Regions from separate parts of the Nocardiopsis sp. MT53 genome, predicted to be linked through region 2. Evidence: riboswitches for the same ligand, from Rfam matches in the RefSeq annotation. Region 2 holds a riboswitch; the other holds the start of a gene.
What was found. Region 2 has a riboswitch for glycine ahead of gcvT (glycine cleavage system aminomethyltransferase GcvT). Riboswitches for the same ligand answer to the same signal wherever they lie in the genome.
Positions count from the first base shown of each region.

Region 1 (8,403 bases), 1.0 Mb from region 2:
CGAACCCCGCCCGGGAGCAGAGCCCCCGGGCGGCGGTACGCGCGGACCGCTCCGCGGCCCGCGGCCTCACAGGCCCTCGGGCCAGTCCTCGGGCAGCAGGTCGCGCTCACCGGTGGCCTCCGCCAGCCGCCGCCGCAGGTCCGCGTGCAGGCCCGGACCCCACACCAGTTCGTCGGGGGTGCGCACCGCCTGGACCAGCGCCTCCCGCAGCCGCGCCGGGTTCGCCTCCCCCTCCAGCGCGGGCAGCGCCGCCAGGGCGTGCATCCGCGTCAGCACCGCGAACAGCTCCGCCGCCAGCGCCGGCGCGCTGGCCGTGGCCACCGCCTCCGTCAGGTAGGGCTCCCACCAGGGCTCCCCGTCCTCCTCGCCCCCGTGGGCGAACCCGCGCCGCAGCCGGGCGCCGACCTCCTCTGCGGTGGCGTCCCCGAGGTCGCGCAGTCCGCCGCGCCACACCCCGGCGGCCCCCTCGGCGTCCCCGCGCAGCGCCAGCAGGCCGGCCAGCAGCTCCACGGCGGCCCCGGCGGTCGGCGGGGCGGCCGGCTCCCCGCCCTCCCCGGGCGGTTCGAGGACCGCGTCCAGGTCGGCGATGGCGTGTTCGAGGTGGGCGGCGGCGCGCAGCAGGCGCAGCTCCGGGTCCTCGGCCGCGGACAGCCCCCGGTCGGCGGCGCTCAGGGCGGCGCCCGGCGCCCCCCGGCCCAGCAGCCTCCCGGCCAGGTCCCGGGCGGCCTCGGCCACGGTCTCGGCGTGCAGCCGCTCCGCCCGCTCGGGCGGCGGGGCCAGCGCCGCCTCCCAGTGCTCCTCGGCGGCCCCGGGGTCGCCGCGCTCCTCGGCCGCGCGGGCCAGCCCGTAGTGGGCGACGGCGGCGTGCCCGGAACCGCCCAGGTCCAGCAGGCGGCGCCAGACCCGCTCGGCCTCAACGCCCTCGCCGTCCTGCTCCAGCGACAGCGCCAGGTGGTGGGCGGCCCGGGGCGCGTGCCGGGCGTCGCCCGTGTCCAGGGCCCGGCGGGCGGCGTCGCGCGCGGCGGCGGTGTCGCCGCGGCCGTCCTCGACCACGGCCAGGCCCAGCAGCGCTCGGGCCAGCACGTCCGGGGGCGGGTCGGCGGCGACGGCGCCGCGGTAGAGCTCGGCGGCGCGGTCGAGGTGGCCGCTCTCGGCCAGGTCGCGGGCCTGGTCGCACAGACCGGCCGCCTCCGACGCCGAGGGCGCGGGTCCGGCGGGGGCGTCCCGGGGGTCGACGGCCCGCGGCCGGGGGTCGACGGGGCCGCCGTGGCGTGCGGAGGGTCCGGACGTCGTGGTCATGCTGGGCGCTTTCCGGTGGGGGTCCGCGCGGTGGGACACGCGGGTGTCGCCGCAACTCTAACGCGCGCGACGGCGGCGGGAGAGGGCCGTGGGGGCCGGTGTCGCCCTTCGGGGCGCGTGTGCCCCGTGGGAGCCCGGAAGCCTCACCTTTATGTCGTAGATTTTCCTTATGTCCGAATAGGGGGCTCCGTCCGGATCCGGACGGAGCCCCCCGCGCCCTACCGGGCCGGACTACAGCTCGAAGGCCTCCGGCGGCGGGCAGGAGCACACCAGGTTCCGGTCACCGTAGGCCTGGTCGATGCGGCCCACCGGCGGCCAGTACTTGTCGCGGCGCAGCGACGGCACCGGGTAGGCGGCGTCCGCGCGGGTGTACCCGTGGGTCCACTCGTCGGCCGTGACCTCCTCCGCCGTGTGCGGGGCGTTCTTGAGCGGGTTGTCCTCGGCGTCCCACTCCCCCGCCGCCACCCTGTCGATCTCCCCGCGGATGGCGATCATCGCCTCGACGAACCGCTCCAGCTCCGCCAGGTCCTCGCTCTCGGTGGGCTCCACCATGAGCGTCCCGGCCACCGGGAACGACATCGTCGGGGCGTGGAAGCCGTAGTCCATCAGCCGCTTGGCCACGTCCTCGTTGCTGATGCCGCTCGCCTTCTGCAGCGGGCGGATGTCGATGATGCACTCGTGCGCGACCAGGCCGTCCGCGCCGGTGTAGAGCACCGGGTAGTACGGCTCCAGGCGCTTGGCCACGTAGTTCGCCGACAGCACGGCGACCTCGGTGGCGGTGCGCAGCCCCTCGCCGCCCATCATCCGCACGTACGCCCAGGAGATCGGCAGGATGCCGGCCGAGCCGAACGGCGCCGCCGACACCGGGCCCACGCCCGTGTGCGGGCCCGCCTCGGGCTGGCCCGGGTGGTTGGGCAGGAACGCCGCCAGGTGCGAGCGGACCGCGACCGGGCCCACGCCCGGGCCGCCGCCGCCGTGCGGGATGCAGAAGGTCTTGTGCAGGTTCAGGTGGCTGACGTCGGCCCCGAACTCGCCCGGCTTGGCCCAGCCCACCAGCGCGTTCAGGTTGGCGCCGTCGACGTACACCTGACCCCCGGCCTCGTGGACCAGGCGGCACACCTCGGTGATGGTGTCCTCGTACACGCCGTGCGTGGACGGGTAGGTCACCATGATCGCGGCCAGCGCGTCGGCGTGCTTCGCGATCTTGGCCTTGAGGTCGTCCACGTCGATGTTGCCGCCCTCGTCGCAGGCCACCACGGCCACGCGCATGCCCGCCATCACCGCGCTGGCGGCGTTGGTGCCGTGCGCGGAGCTGGGGATCAGGCACACGTCGCGGTGGTCGTCGCCGCGCGAGCGGTGGTAGCCGCGGATGGCCAGCAGGCCGGCGAACTCGCCCTGGGAGCCGGCGTTGGGCTGCAGGGACACCGCGTCGTAGCCGGTGATCTCGGCCAGCCAGGACTCCAGGTCGCGGATGAGCGCCACCGAGCCGGCCGCCTGGTCCAGCGGGGCCAGCGGGTGCAGGCCCGCGAACTCCGGCCAGGTGATCGACTCCATCTCAGTGGTGGCGTTGAGCTTCATGGTGCACGAGCCCAGCGGGATCATCGTGCGGTCCAGGGCCAGGTCGCGGTCCGACAGCCTGCGCATGTAGCGCAGCAGCGAGGTCTCGCTGCGGTGGGTGTTGAACACCGGGTGGTCGAGGTAGTCCACCCCGCGCGCCAGGTCCCCGGGCACGCGGTCGGCGTCCTCGTCCACGGCCACGGCGGCCTTGGGGCCGTGCCCCGCCCCGCCGAACGCCTCGGCCAGCGCGGCCAGGTCGGCGGCGGTCGTGGTCTCGTCGACGCTGACGCCGACGGTCGAGGCGTCCACGCGCAGCAGGTTGAACCCGGCGGCCAGGGCGCTCTCCACGACCCGGTCGGCGCTGGGCACCCGCACCCGCAGGGTGTCGAAGAACGCACCGTGGACCACCTCGAAGCCGCGCTCGGCCAGGGCGTCGGCCAGCGCCGCGGTGCGGGTGTGCACCTGGCGGGCGATCGCGCGCAGGCCGTGGGGGCCGTGGTAGACGGCGTACATCCCGGCCATGACGGCCAGCAGCACCTGCGCGGTGCAGATGTTGCTGGTGGCCTTCTCGCGGCGGATGTGCTGCTCGCGGGTCTGCAGGGCCAGGCGGTAGGCCGGGCGGCCCGCGGTGTCCACCGAGACGCCGACCAGGCGGCCCGGGATCTGGCGGCGCAGCTTCTCGGCGACCGACATGTAGCCGGCGTGCGGGCCGCCGAAGCCGAGGGGGACGCCGAAGCGCTGGGTGGAGCCGACGGCGATGTCCGCGCCCAGGGAGCCGGGGCTGCGCAGCAGGGTCAGCGCGAGGATGTCGGCGGCGACCACGGCCAGGGCGCCGCGCTCGTGGGCGGCGGCGATGACCGCGCCCGGGTCGCGCACCGCACCGCTGGAGGCCGGGTACTGGACCAGGACGCCGAAGGCGTCACCCTCGGGCAGGCCCCGGGAGAGGTCGGCGACGACGACCTCGATGCCCAGCGGCTCGGCGCGGGTGCGCAGCACCTGGAGGGTCTGCGGGAAGACGTCGGAGTCGACGACGAAGACGTCGGCCCTGCTCTTGGAGGCGCGGCGGGCCAGGGTCATGGCCTCGGCGGCGGCGGTGGCCTCGTCCAGCAGGGAGGCGCCGGTGACGGGCAGGCCGGTGAGGTCGGAGACCATGGTCTGGAAGTTGATGAGGGCCTCGAGGCGGCCCTGGGAGATCTCCGGCTGGTAGGGCGTGTACGCCGTGTACCAGGCCGGGTTCTCCATGATGTTGCGCAGGATCACCGGCGGGGTGAAGGTGCCGTAGTAGCCCTGGCCGATGAGGGGCTTGACGACGGTGTTGCGGTCGGCGAGCGCGCGCAGCTCCGCGAGGGTCTCGGCCTCGCCGATGGCCTCGGGCAGGTCCAGGTCCGCGCTGCGTCCGGGGGCGCTGAGGATGGACGCGGGGACGGCGGCGGCCATGAGCTCGGCGGTGGAGCCGTAGCCGACCGTCTTGAGCATCTCCTCGACGGCGCCGGGCGCGGGTCCGACGTGGCGGTCGGCGAACACCCGGGCGGGCGCGCCGGGGACGTTCACGGGCTGGTCGGACACGGAGACCTCCTGGTGACAGGGCCGATGCGGATCGGCGGTGTTCCTCACGGTCTCCCCCTCTGTCACCGGGCACGGCGGCGCCCAGGCTTCAGAGCGGCCTTCTCCGCACGGTCCGTGGTGCCTGAGAGGTTACTGGGGAGTATTGCCCCGTCGGCGCCCCTGGGTCAGGGGTCTCTCCCGCGCGGTATCGACAGCCTGCTGACGCTGTGTTCACTTGTACGGACAGGGCGAATGTCGGTTTTCATCCCTGTTGTGGTTACGACCGTACTCGATCACATCGCCACAGGCCGAGTCCCCCCGCGCGTTCCGCGCGCCTCGCGCGCCCGGGCGCAACGAGGGCCCGTGCGGCCGTCCCTCCGCACGGACCCTCCACCGTCCTCTCTCGGACGGTCCCCGGCGGGGCCTTCGCGCGGCCCCGCACTCCTCTCTCGGACAGTCGCACCGCCCCCGCCCCGAGAACACACCGTGTCCCGCATCACACCCAGACCCGGGGTGGAAAAGGGGGGAGCCCGTGCGGCCGTCCCTCCGCACGGGCTCCTTCTCCCATCCCTCTCGGACAGGGTTCGAGGAGGGCTTCGCACGGCCGTCCTCCGCACGAAGCCCTCGACTCTCACTCTTTCATCCCTCTCGGACGATCCGCAGCCACACCGCCGTGTCGGACGGCAACCGATCGCCCTCCAGGGGCCCGCTGGCCACCAGCACCCCCCGGTGCGCGGGCAGGTCCGCGGGGTCCCCGCCCAGGTTGACGACACAGGCCACGTCGCCGCGGGCGAACGCCAGCACCTCCTCGGGCGCCTCCAGCCAGCGCATCCCCGGGCCGTCGGCGGGCGGGGCGCCCAGGGCGGGTTCGGCCCGGCGCACCGCCAGCGCCCGGCGGTACAGGCGCAGCATGCCGTCGGGGTCGGCGGCCTGGGCCGCGGCGGTGCGCGCCGCCCAGCCCGCGGGCTGCGGCAGCCACGGATCGGCCGCGCCCGGCGGCCCGAACCCGAACGGCGGCCCCTCCCCCGACCACGGCAGCGGCACCCGGCAGCCGTCCCGCCCCCGGTCCGCGCCGCCCGAGCGGACGAACACCGGGTCGTCGATCAGCTCCTCCGGGACGTCCACTTCCTCCAGGCCCAACTCCTCGCCCTGGTAGACGTACACCCCGCCGGGCAGCGCCATCGCGAGCAGCGCCGCCGCCCGCGCCCGCCGGGTGCCCAGCTCCAGGTCCACGGGCTCGCCGTGGCGGCGGTCCGCGAACGAGAACCCGGTGTCCCCCGCCCTCCCGTACCGCGTGACGTGCCGGGTCACATCGTGGTTGGACAGCACCCACGTGGCGGGCGCCCCCACCGGGGCGTGCGCGGCCAGGGTCCGGTCGATGACCGCCCGCAGCGCCTTGGGCTCCCAGGGGCAGCTGAGGAAGTCGAAGTTGAACGCGCTGTGCAGCTCGTCGGCCCGCAGGTACCGGGCGAACCGCTCCGGGTCGGGCAGCCACATCTCCCCCACGAACACCCGGTCGGGCCCGTAGGACTCGGCGATCCGCCGCCACCGCCGGAACACCTCGTGCACCCCGTCGCGGTCGGAGAACGCGCTCTCGTCCCCCTCCGGGACGTCGGGCAGCCCCGGGTCCTTGACCATCCCGTCGGCCACGTCGACGCGGAACCCGTCCACCCCCCGGTCGAACCAGAACCGCAGGATCGCGTCGAACTCCTCGCGCACCCGCGGGTTCTCCCAGTTCAGGTCGGGCTGCTGCGCCGAGTACAGGTGCAGGTACCACTCCCCCGGGCTCCCGTCGGCCTCGGTGACCCGGGACCAGGCGGGGCCGCCGAACCGGGACCGCCAGTTGTTGGGCGGCAGTTCCCCGCTCTCGCCCCGGCCGGGCCGGAACCAGAACAGCGAGCGCTCGGCCGAGCCCGGCCCGGCCGCCAGCGCCTCCCGGAACCACACGTGCTCGCTGGAGCAGTGGTTGGGCACGATGTCGATGATCACCCGGATGCCGCGCTCGTGGGCGGCGGCGATGAGCCGGTCGGCCAGGTCCAGGTCGCCGTACACGGGCGCGATGTCGGTGTAGTCGGCCACGTCGTACCCGCCGTCGGCGAGCGGCGACGGGTACCACGGGCTCATCCACAGCGCGTCGACCCCCAGCTCCGCCAGGTGGTCGATCTCCCGCAGCACCCCGGCGAGGTCGCCGACGCCGTCGCCGTCGCCGTCGGCGAAGCTGCGCGGGTAGATCTGGTAGATGGCGGCGCCGCGCCACCAGTCCGGGTCGTGGTGTCCGGTCACGTTGCGGTGTCCTTGTCGTCGGAGGGGTCGGGAGGGACGGTCATCCCTTGAGCGCGCCGGCGGAGAGCCCGGCGATCACCTGGCGCTGGAACACCAGGAACAGGGCGAGCACCGGCAGGCTGGAGACGACCATCCCGGCGATGAGGAGGTTGAGCGGCATCTCGGTGGAGATCCGCGCCAGGTGGACGGTGATGGTCTGCACCAGCGGGTCCTGGAGCACCACCAGCGGCCAGACGAAGTCCTTCCAGGCGGCGACGATCGCCAGGATCGACACCACCGCCAGGATCGGCCGCGACAGCGGCAGCACGATCCGCAGCATGATCTGGGCGGGCCCGGCCCCGTCCAGCCGGGCGGCCTCCACCAGTTCGGCGGGGACGCGGTCGAAGAACTGCTTGAGCACGAACACGTTGAACGCGTTGGCGGCCATCGGCAGCCACACCGCCCAGGGCGTGTTGAGCAGGTTGACCCCGATCAGCGGCACGTCCGCGACGGTGAGGTAGGTGGGGACGAGCAGCGCGGCGGCCGGGAGCATGAGGGTCGCCAGCATCATCCCCAGGACGGCGTTGCCCAGCACGGGGCGCAGCCGCGACAGCGAGTAGGCGGCCGGCACGGCCACCCCCAGCTGGAACAGCCAGGCGCCGCCCACCACCACGAACGTGTTCCACAGGTACCGGCCCAGGTCCAGGGTCTCCCAGGCGAGGAGGTAGGTTTCGGGCCGCCACTCCTGCGGCAGCAGGGTGGGCGGGGTGCGGACCAGTTCGGCGGGGGGTTTGAGGGAGCCGCTCACCGCCAGCAGCATCGGCCCCAGGAACACCACGGTGAACAGGACGATCACCAGGAGCAGGACCACCCGGTAGCCGATCCTGCCCCGGGGGCTGTTGAGGGTGAGCGGGGAGACGAGGGTGCGCTCCCCGGTGCGCGCGGGCGGGCCGCCGCGGGCCCGCCGGGGACGGGTCGGGATCATGGCTCTCCTTCGGGGGGCGGGTCAGCGGGCGCGGGTGGCCCACAGGTACAGGGCGGAGAACACGGCCAGGACCGCGAAGAGCATGAGGCTCAGGGCCGCGGCCGCGCCGAAGTCGCCGAAGGTGAAGGCGTAGCGGTAGATGAGCAGCAGGACCGTGGTGGTGGCCCCCTCGGGTCCGCCGCCGGTGAGGATGTAGGGCTCGACGAACACCTGCATGGTCGCCACGACCTGGAGCAGCAGGAGCACGAGGATCACGAACCGCATGTGCGGGATGGTCACCGACCACACCCGCTGGAGCAGCCCGGCCCCGTCGAGTTCGGCCGCCTCGTACAGCTCGCCGGGGACGGCCTGGAGGCCGGCCAGGTAGATGAGGGTCGCGGTGCCCAGGTTGGCCCAGGTGGAGACGATGACGAGCGAGATCATCGCGGTGTCGGCGGAGTTGGTCCACTCCAGCCCGGGCAGGCCCACCGCGCGCAGCGCCCCGTTGAGCAGGCCGGGGCCGGGGTCGTAGAACCACTTCCACAGCAGCGCCGACACGATCGGCGGCAGCATCACCGGCAGGTAGACGACCAGCCGCAGGTACCCGCGGGCGTGCCTGAGCTCGTTGAGGACGAGCGCCAGCACGAACGGCAGCGCGAAGCCGAAGACCAGGGCCAGCAGGGTGAACCGCGCGGTGTTGGCCCAGGCGGTGGCGAACAGCGGGTCCTCGGCGAGGGTCCGGAAGTTCTCCAGTCCCACCCACACCGGGTCGGTGA
Region 1 is NZ_CP080599.1:6,834,877-6,843,279, forward strand. Features, by position in the region: gene K1J57_RS30535 (tetratricopeptide repeat protein) at 67-1,299, opposite strand; gene gcvP (aminomethyl-transferring glycine dehydrogenase) at 1,531-4,407, opposite strand; glycine riboswitch at 4,521-4,612, opposite strand; gene K1J57_RS30545 (glycoside hydrolase family 13 protein) at 5,041-6,684, opposite strand; gene K1J57_RS30550 (carbohydrate ABC transporter permease) at 6,725-7,648, opposite strand; gene K1J57_RS30555 (carbohydrate ABC transporter permease) at 7,670-8,403, opposite strand, start outside.
Region 1: linked by a shared signal. The riboswitch ahead of gcvP (aminomethyl-transferring glycine dehydrogenase) and the one ahead of gcvT (glycine cleavage system aminomethyltransferase GcvT) in region 2 are both predicted to bind glycine.

Region 2 (8,403 bases):
GCCGCCGACGGTGTGGCGGATGCTGGTGCAGACCGACCTGGCGTCGTGGAAGGTCCCCCTGCGCGAGGCCCTGGCCGCCGGGGAGCCGCTGAACGCGGAGGTGGTCGAGCACGTGCGCAGGGCGTGGGGCCTGACGGTGCGCGACGGGTTCGGCCAGACGGAGACCACCCTGCTGGTCGGCAACTCCCCCGGCCAGCACGTGGTCCCCGGGTCGATGGGCCGCGAGATGCCCGGGTACCGGATCGTCCTGGTGGACCCGGTCACCGAGGAGCCGGGCGACACCGGCGAGATCTGCGTGGACCTGTCCGACGCGCCGGTGGGGATCATGAAGGGGTACGCGGACAGCCCCGACCTGACCCGGACGGCGACCCGCCGGGGCCTGTTCCACACCGGGGATCTGGCCTCCCGGGAGCCCGACGGGCACATTACCTATATCGGTCGCGGCGACGATGTGTTCAAGGCCTCGGATTACCGCATCTCACCATTCGAACTCGAAAGCGTGCTCGTCGAACACGAATACGTGGCCGAGGCCGCGGTGGTCCCCTCCCCCGATCCGCTGAGGCTGGCGGTCGCCAAGGCGTTCGTGACCCCGGCCCCCGGGGTGCCGCCCACGGCGGAGACGGCACGGGCGATCCTGGAGCACGTCCGCGGCCGCCTCTCCCCGTACAAGAGGGTCCGCCGCCTGGAGTTCGCCGAGCTGCCCAAGACCGTGTCGGGCAAGATCCGCCGGGTGCAGCTGCGCCGGGAGGAGGCCGAGCGCGGCCCCGTCCAGGACGGCTCGCGCCGCCCCGCCGAATTCTGGGAGGAGGACTTCGCCGACCCGGAGCCGTGAACACGCGCGGGCGCCCCCGGAGAAATGCGTCTCAGTGGGCGAGACGAACATTTCACCATTGTCGCCGTTACCGGCCCCCGCCGTGTGACCCTCGTCCGAAATACCGGCGTGATCGCGTTCCGGAGCCGCGGCCGCGCTAGTGTGCAGGGTGGCGGCACCGCACGAGCGAGGACACAGGGGAGCAGCAGCATGCCCAGCACCAACGACACAAGGGTGGTCGACTACAAGCCGCTCATCGCCCCCCGGGACCTGCTCTCGGAGCTTCCCCTGGGAGCGGAGCGCACCGCCCTGGTCGAGCGCTCCCGCGCCGAGGTCAAGCGGGTCCTGGACGGTGAGGACGACCGCCTGCTGGTCGTCGTCGGCCCCTGCTCCGTGCACGACCGCGAGTCGGCCATGGACTACGCCCACCGGCTGATCGAGCTGGTCCCCTCGCTGAGCGAGGAGCTGTGCGTGGTCATGCGCGTGTACTTCGAGAAGCCGCGCACCACCGTCGGGTGGAAGGGCCTCATCAACGACCCCGGCCTCGACGACACCTACGACGTCCAGCGCGGCCTGCGCCTGGCCCGCGAGATCCTGCTGGACATCAACTCGCTGGGGCTGCCCGCGGGCACCGAGTTCCTCGACCCCATCACCCCGCAGTACATCGCCGACGCCGTGTCCTGGGGCGCGATCGGCGCCCGCACCACCGAGAGCCAGGTGCACCGCCAGCTGAGCAGCGGCCTGAGCACCCCGGTGGGCTTCAAGAACGGCACCGACGGCGACGTGCAGGTGGCCGTGGACGCGGTGGGCGCGGCCGCGGCCTCGCACACGTTCTTCGGTGTGGACCCGACCGGCGCGGGCTCGGTGGTCGTCACCGAGGGCAACCCCGACTGCCACGTCATCCTGCGCGGCGGCCGCACCGGCCCCAACCACGACGCCGCCTCGGTGGACGCCGCCCTGGACGTCATCGCCCGGGCGGGGCTGCCGCGCCGCCTGATGATCGACGCCAGCCACGCCAACAGCGGCAAGGACCACGAGCGCCAGCCGGGCGTGGCCGCCGAGATCGCCGCCCAGGTGGCCGAGGGCCAGCACGGCATCATCGGCGTCATGCTGGAGAGCTTCCTCGTCCCCGGCGCCCAGAAGCTGGGCGACCCGGCGGACCTGGTGTACGGCCAGTCCATCACCGACAAGTGCATGGGCTGGGACACCACCACCGAGGTGCTGACCACCCTGGCCGAGGCCGTCCGCGCCCGCCGCAAGACCGCCTAGCCGGCGCCCCTCCCGGACCCGCCGGGCCCCGCCCCGTCCGCCACGGGGCGGGGCTCCGCCGTCTCCCCCCGAGCCGTCCCCTACCGGGTGCCGGACTCCCGGGGCAGGACGTCCAGGGCCGCCAGCAGCTCGCGCCCCAGCGCCTCGCAGTCACCGGCCGCGCGCTCCCCCGGCTCCAGGCGCAGGGCGAAGGAGTGCGTCCGCTCCCCGGCGGCCACCCAGCCGACCCACCAGCCCGGCGCCCCGCCCCCGTCGCAGGCCGCGCGGCCGTGCAGCGTGTGCCCGGCGCCCTCCTCCACGAGGGTGGCCGCGTGCAGCGCCTCCTGGTGGGCGGCGTCCACCGGCAGCTCCCGGCGGGCCAGCCCGGCCAGGAACTCCGTCTGCTCCACCGCCGAGACCCCCAGCGGGCCCCGCGCCCAGAAGTCGCCGGAGCCGTCCTCCGGCGCGCCGATGTCGCGGTCGCCGTACTCGAACCGGTCCACCCACGTGGCCAGCCGGTCCCGGCCCACCCGCTCCACCGCGTCCCGGTGCGCCGCCCCGCCGGCGCCCACCACGGCCCCCGCGTCGGACACCGCGCCCGTCTGGAGCGCCACCAGCGCCGTCACCAGCTCGAACGTCTCCCCCGGCACCGCGCGCTCGCGCGCCCGCCCCGGGTCCACCAGCACCGAGGTGCGGTCCTGTGTGTCGTAGAGCACGAACGTGCCCGCCGCCCCGGCCCGCTCGAACACCCCGGCCAGGTCCGCCCGCTCCACCGCGGCCACGTCGCCGCCCACCGCGGCGGCGTTGCCCGCCCCCGGGACGGGGCCCGACTCCTCGCCCTCCTCCCGCGGGGCGGCACAGCCCAGCAGCGCCGCCAGCGCCGCACCGGCCACCGACGCGTAGCCGATCCGTCTCATCCTCCGCGTGTCCACCAGCACTCGGTCCCCCTCGGTGCACGAACCGCCACGACCCGTTCAGGGGACACGGTAACCCGTGCCCGCCCCCGCCGCCCGGGTTTCGCCCGCGCCGGTCGCGCGGGCGGTGCCGCCCTTGGGGGCGGCCACGGCCGCTGCTAGGCTGAACGTGTTGCTGACCCCGTACGGGAGAGTGCCCGCGCAGCCGGCGCGGGCCGCCGAAGGAGCAATCCCTCCCCGAAACAACCTCTCAGGCACAGTGGACCGTACGGGCGAGACCACTCTGGAAAGCAGGGACCGGGAGTCCCTCGCCGAAGGTGCAAGCCACGCCGAGCGCGGGGCGAAGCTCTCAGGCACCGATGACAGAGGGGGAGGATGGCAACGCCTATGCACGATACGACGCCCATCCTCTCGGGAGTACCCATGTCAGAGCCCGCGTCCGCGTCGCGGCCCACCGCCCTGCGCGCGATCCACGAGAAGGCCGGCGCCTCCCTCGTCGACTTCGCCGGGTGGCTCATGCCTCTGCGCTACGGCAGCGAGACCGCCGAGCACAGGGCCGTACGCGAGGCCGCGGGCCTCTTCGACCTCTCCCACATGGGCGAGATCCGCCTCACCGGGCCGGACGCCGGCCGCGCCCTCGACCACGCCCTGGTCGGGCACCTGTCGCAGGTCAAGCCGGGCAGGGCCCGCTACACGATGATCACCGACGCCGACGGCGGCGTCCTGGACGACCTCATCGTCTACCGGCTCGGCGAGGAGGAGTACCTCGTGGTGGCCAACGCCGCCAACGCCGACGCCGTCTCCGCCGCCCTGGCCGAGCGCGCCGCCGGATTCGACGTCGAGGTGGCCGACGAGTCCGCCGAGTACTCGCTCATCGCGATCCAGGGCCCCCGGGCCGTGGAGATCCTGGCCCCGCTCACCGACGCCGACCTCGACTCCATCCGCTACTACGCGGGCTACGAGCACACCGTCGCCGGGGTGCCCGTCCTGCTGGCGCGCACCGGCTACACCGGCGAGGACGGCTTCGAGATCTTCGTCAGGCCCGCCGACCGCGCCGTCGGGGTGTGGGAGGCCCTCATGGCCGCCGGCGCCGACAAGGGCCTGGTCCCCGCCGGGCTGTCGGCCCGCGACACCCTGCGCCTGGAGGCGGGCATGCCGCTGTACGGCCAGGAGCTGAGTACCGACCTCACCCCCTTCGACGCCGGGCTGGGGCGCGTGGTCAAGTTCGACAAGGAGGGCGACTTCGTCGGCCGGGCCGCCCTGGAAGAGGCCGCCCGCACCGCCCGCCCCCGCCGCCTCATCGGCCTCGTCGCGCGCGGACGCCGTCCGCTGCGCCGCGGCCAGGACGTCCTGCGCGACGGCGAGGTCGTCGGCACCATCACCAGCGGCGCCCCCTCCCCCACCCTGGGCAGCCCCATCGCCATGGCCTACGTGGACGGCGAACTCGACACCGCGACCGGCGCGTTCACCGTGGACGTGCGCGGCCGCGGCGAGGACGTCGACGTGGTCGAGCTGCCGTTCTACAAGCGGCAGGCCTGAGAACGTGGGTCCCCCACCAAAGGGACCCCGCGCGCCCCGCGCGGCTGAACCCCTGACCGGGATCGGCACGGGCGGGCGCGACCGGACGTAGGCCGGGCCGGGCGGCCGTCACCCGGCGGCGCGGCAGGAATGAAGAGAACCTCCAAGGAGAGTTGAAGTGAGCGTTCCCACGGAGCTGGGTTACACCGCCGAACACGAGTGGGTCTCGATCGAGGACGGGGTCGCCACGGTCGGCATCACGGCGTTCGCCGCCGAGTCCCTCGGCGACATCGTCTTCGTCGACCCCCCCGCGGCCGGGACCGCCGTGAGCGCGGGCGAGACCTGCGGCGAGGTGGAGTCCACCAAGTCCGTCAGCGACATCTACTCCCCCGTCGACGGCGAGGTCGTCGAGGTCAACCCCGACCTCGAGGGCGAGCCGGAGTCCATCAACTCCGACCCCTACGGCGCCTGGCTGTTCAAGGTGCGCCTGTCCGGGGAACCGGGCGAGCTGCTCTCCGCGGAGGAGTACACCAAGCTGACCGAAGGCGAGGACTGACCCCCGATGGCCACCGACAACACGCTCAACCAGAGCCTGAGCGAACTCGACCCGGAAGTCGCGGCCGCCGTCGACGCCGAACTGGGCCGCCAGCGCGACACCCTTGAAATGATCGCCTCGGAGAACTTCGCCCCGCAGGCCGTCATCGAGGCGCAGGGCACCGTCCTGACCAACAAGTACGCGGAGGGCTACCCCGGCCGCCGCTACTACGGCGGGTGCGAGCACGTCGACGTCGTCGAGCAGCTCGCCATCGACCGGGCCAAGGCCCTGTTCGGCGCCGAGCACGCCAACGTGCAGCCGCACTCGGGCGCCCAGGCCAACACGGCCGTGTACTTCGCCCTGCTCAAGCCGGGCGACACCATCCTCGGTCTGGACCTGGCCCACGGCGGCCACCTGACCCACGGGATGCGCATCAACTACTCCGGCAAGGTCCTCAACGCCGTGGCGTACCACGTGCGCGACGAGGACGGCACCGTCGACTACGACGAGGTCGCCGCACTGGCCAAGGAGCACCAGCCCAAGATGATCGTCGCGGGCTGGTCCGCCTACCCGCGGCAGCTGGACTTCGCCCGGTTCCGGGAGATCGCCGACTCCGTGGGCGCCCTGCTCATGGTCGACATGGCGCACTTCGCCGGCCTGGTCGCGGCGGGCCTGCACCCCAACCCGGTGCCGTTCGCCGACGTGGTCACCACCACCACGCACAAGACCCTGGGCGGCCCGCGCGGCGGGCTGATCCTCACCAAGGCCGACCTGGCCAAGAAGATCAACTCCGCGGTGTTCCCCGGCATGCAGGGCGGTCCGCTGGAGCACGTGATCGCGGCCAAGGCCGTGGCGCTCAAGGTCGCGGCGGGCGAGGAGTTCGCCGACCGCCAGCGCCGCACCGTGTCCGGGGCCAAACTGCTCGCCGAGCGGCTGACCCGGCCGGACGCCGCCGAGGCCGGCGTCAAGGTGGCCTCCGGGGGGACGGACGTGCACCTGGTGCTGGTCGACCTGGTGGACTCCGAGCTCAACGGCCAGGAGGCCGAGGACCGGCTGCACGCCATCGGGATCACGGTCAACCGCAACGCGGTGCCCAACGACCCGCGGCCGCCGATGGTCACCTCGGGTCTGCGGATCGGCACCCCCGCGCTGGCCACGCGCGGGTTCGGCGACGAGGACTTCACCGAGGTCGCCGACGTCATCGCCGAGGCCCTCAAGCCGGAGTTCGACGCCGAGTCGCTGCGCGCCCGGGTCCGGGCCCTGACCGAGAAGTACCCGCTCTACCCCAACCTGTAGGGCCCCGCCGTGCGGGGCCGCCGGGCCCCGCACGGCGTTCGTCCGGCAGGCACGGCCCTGTGCTCAACGAGGAGGACAGACCTTTGGCCATCAGCGTGTTCGACCTGTTCAAGATCGGTATCGGACCGTCTAGTTCGCACACCGTCGGGCCGATGAAGGCCGCTCGCACGTTCGTCTCCCGGCTGCGGGAGAACGGGCTGCTGGACGAGGTGGCGCACGTGCGCGCGGAGCTGTACGGGTCGCTCGCCCTCACCGGCAGGGGGCACGGCAGCGACACGGCCGTCGTGCTCGGCCTGCTGGGCCACACCCCCGAGGGGGTGGACGTGGACTCCGTGCCCGCCCTGGTGGAGCGGGTGCGCGCCGAGCGCTCGATGGCCCTGGGCGGCCCGGCCGGGCCGACGGTGGACTTCGACCCGGCCGTGGACGTGGACTTCCGCCGCAAGGAGAGCCTGCCCGACCACCCCAACGGGATGCGGTTCGTCGCCCGGGACTCCGCCGGCGCCGAGCTGGCCGCCAAGGTGTACTACTCCGTGGGCGGCGGGTTCGTCGTGGACGAGCGGGCGGCGGGGGCCGACCGCATCAAGGCCGACGACACCGTGCTGCCCCACCCGTTCGACAGCGCCGAGGAGCTGCTGGCGCTGTGCGCGGAGACGGGCATGTCGATCAGCGCGGTCATGCGCGCCAACGAACGCGCCTTCGGCCGCACCGACGCCGAGATCACCGCCGGGCTCCTGGAGGTCTGGACGGTGATGCGCCAGTGCGTGCGCCGCGGGGTGACCACCGAGGGCACCCTGCCCGGCGGCCTGCGGGTGCCGCGCCGGGCGCACCGGCTGTACCGCCAGCTCGGCGGCAACTGCGACGACGCGGGGCTGCTCGCCCCCACCGCCGACGACCCCGACCCGATGCGCGGCAGCGACTGGATCACCCTGTACGCGCTGGCGGTCAACGAGGAGAACGCCGCGGGCGGCCGGGTGGTCACCGCGCCGACCAACGGCGCGGCGGGGATCGTCCCGGCGGTGCTGCACTACTACACGCACTTCAGCCCGGGCGCGGGTGAGGAGGGCGTGGTCCGGTTCCTGCTGACGGCCGGCGCGATCGGCATCCTGTTCAAGCAGAACGCGTCGATCTCCGGCGCCGAGGTGGGCTGCCAGGGCGAGGTCGGCTCGGCCTCCTCCATGGCCGCCGCGGGGCTGGCCGAGGTCCTCGGCGGCACCCCGGCCCAGGTGGAGAACGCCGCGGAGATCGCCATGGAGCACAATCTGGGCCTGACCTGCGACCCGATCGGCGGCCTGGTCCAGGTCCCCTGCATCGAACGCAACGCGCTGGCGTCGGTCAAGGCCATCAGCGCGGCCCGCATCGCGCTGCGCGGCGACGGCAGCCACTTCGTGTCCCTGGACAAGGTCATCAAGACCATGCGCGACACCGGCCGCGACATGCACGACAAGTACAAGGAGACCAGCCGCGGCGGCCTCGCCGTCAACGTCATCGAGTGCTGACGCGGGCCGCCGCGGCCGGGGCCGTCAGGCCGGGGCGTCGGCCGGGGCCGGTTCGGCGGGCTCGGCCGCCCGGGTGCAGAGGCTGACCGCGACCAGCGCGACCAGGGCCGCGGGCAGCGCCACGATGACGGCGTTGAGCCCGCCCGGGGACCCGGCGACCTGCCAGCCGATGGTGGTGGCCGTGCCCGCCACCAGGGCGGCGACGGCGCCGGCGGTGGTCGCCCGCTTCCAGAACAGCACCGACAGGACGACCGGGGTGATCGCCGCCCCGTAGATCGTGTAGGAGTACATCTGCAGCTCCAGCACGGTCGGGAAGAACAGGCCGAGGGCGACGCCCAGGACCGCGACGCCCAGGACCGACAGGCGCTGGACCAGGAGCTTGCGGCGCTCGCCCGCCCGCTCGCCCGCGAACCGGGCGTACAGGTCGTAGGCCACGTTGGAGGCCCCCGACAGCATGTACGAGGAGCCGGTGGTGATGACGAACGCGACCGCGCCCGCCAGGATGAGGCCGCCCAGGACGGCGGGCAGGTAGCCCTCGGAGGCCAGGCTGAGGATCGCCATGTCCCCGTCGATGCCGGGCATCAG
Region 2 is NZ_CP080599.1:650,673-659,075, forward strand. Features, by position in the region: gene K1J57_RS02680 (AMP-binding protein) at 1-832, shown strand, start outside; gene K1J57_RS02685 (3-deoxy-7-phosphoheptulonate synthase) at 1,022-2,080, shown strand; gene K1J57_RS02690 (penicillin binding protein transpeptidase domain-containing protein) at 2,161-2,976, opposite strand; glycine riboswitch at 3,150-3,250, shown strand; gene gcvT (glycine cleavage system aminomethyltransferase GcvT) at 3,397-4,512, shown strand; gene gcvH (glycine cleavage system protein GcvH) at 4,670-5,047, shown strand; gene glyA (serine hydroxymethyltransferase) at 5,054-6,322, shown strand; gene K1J57_RS02710 (L-serine ammonia-lyase) at 6,406-7,818, shown strand; gene K1J57_RS02715 (sodium:solute symporter) at 7,843-8,403, opposite strand, start outside.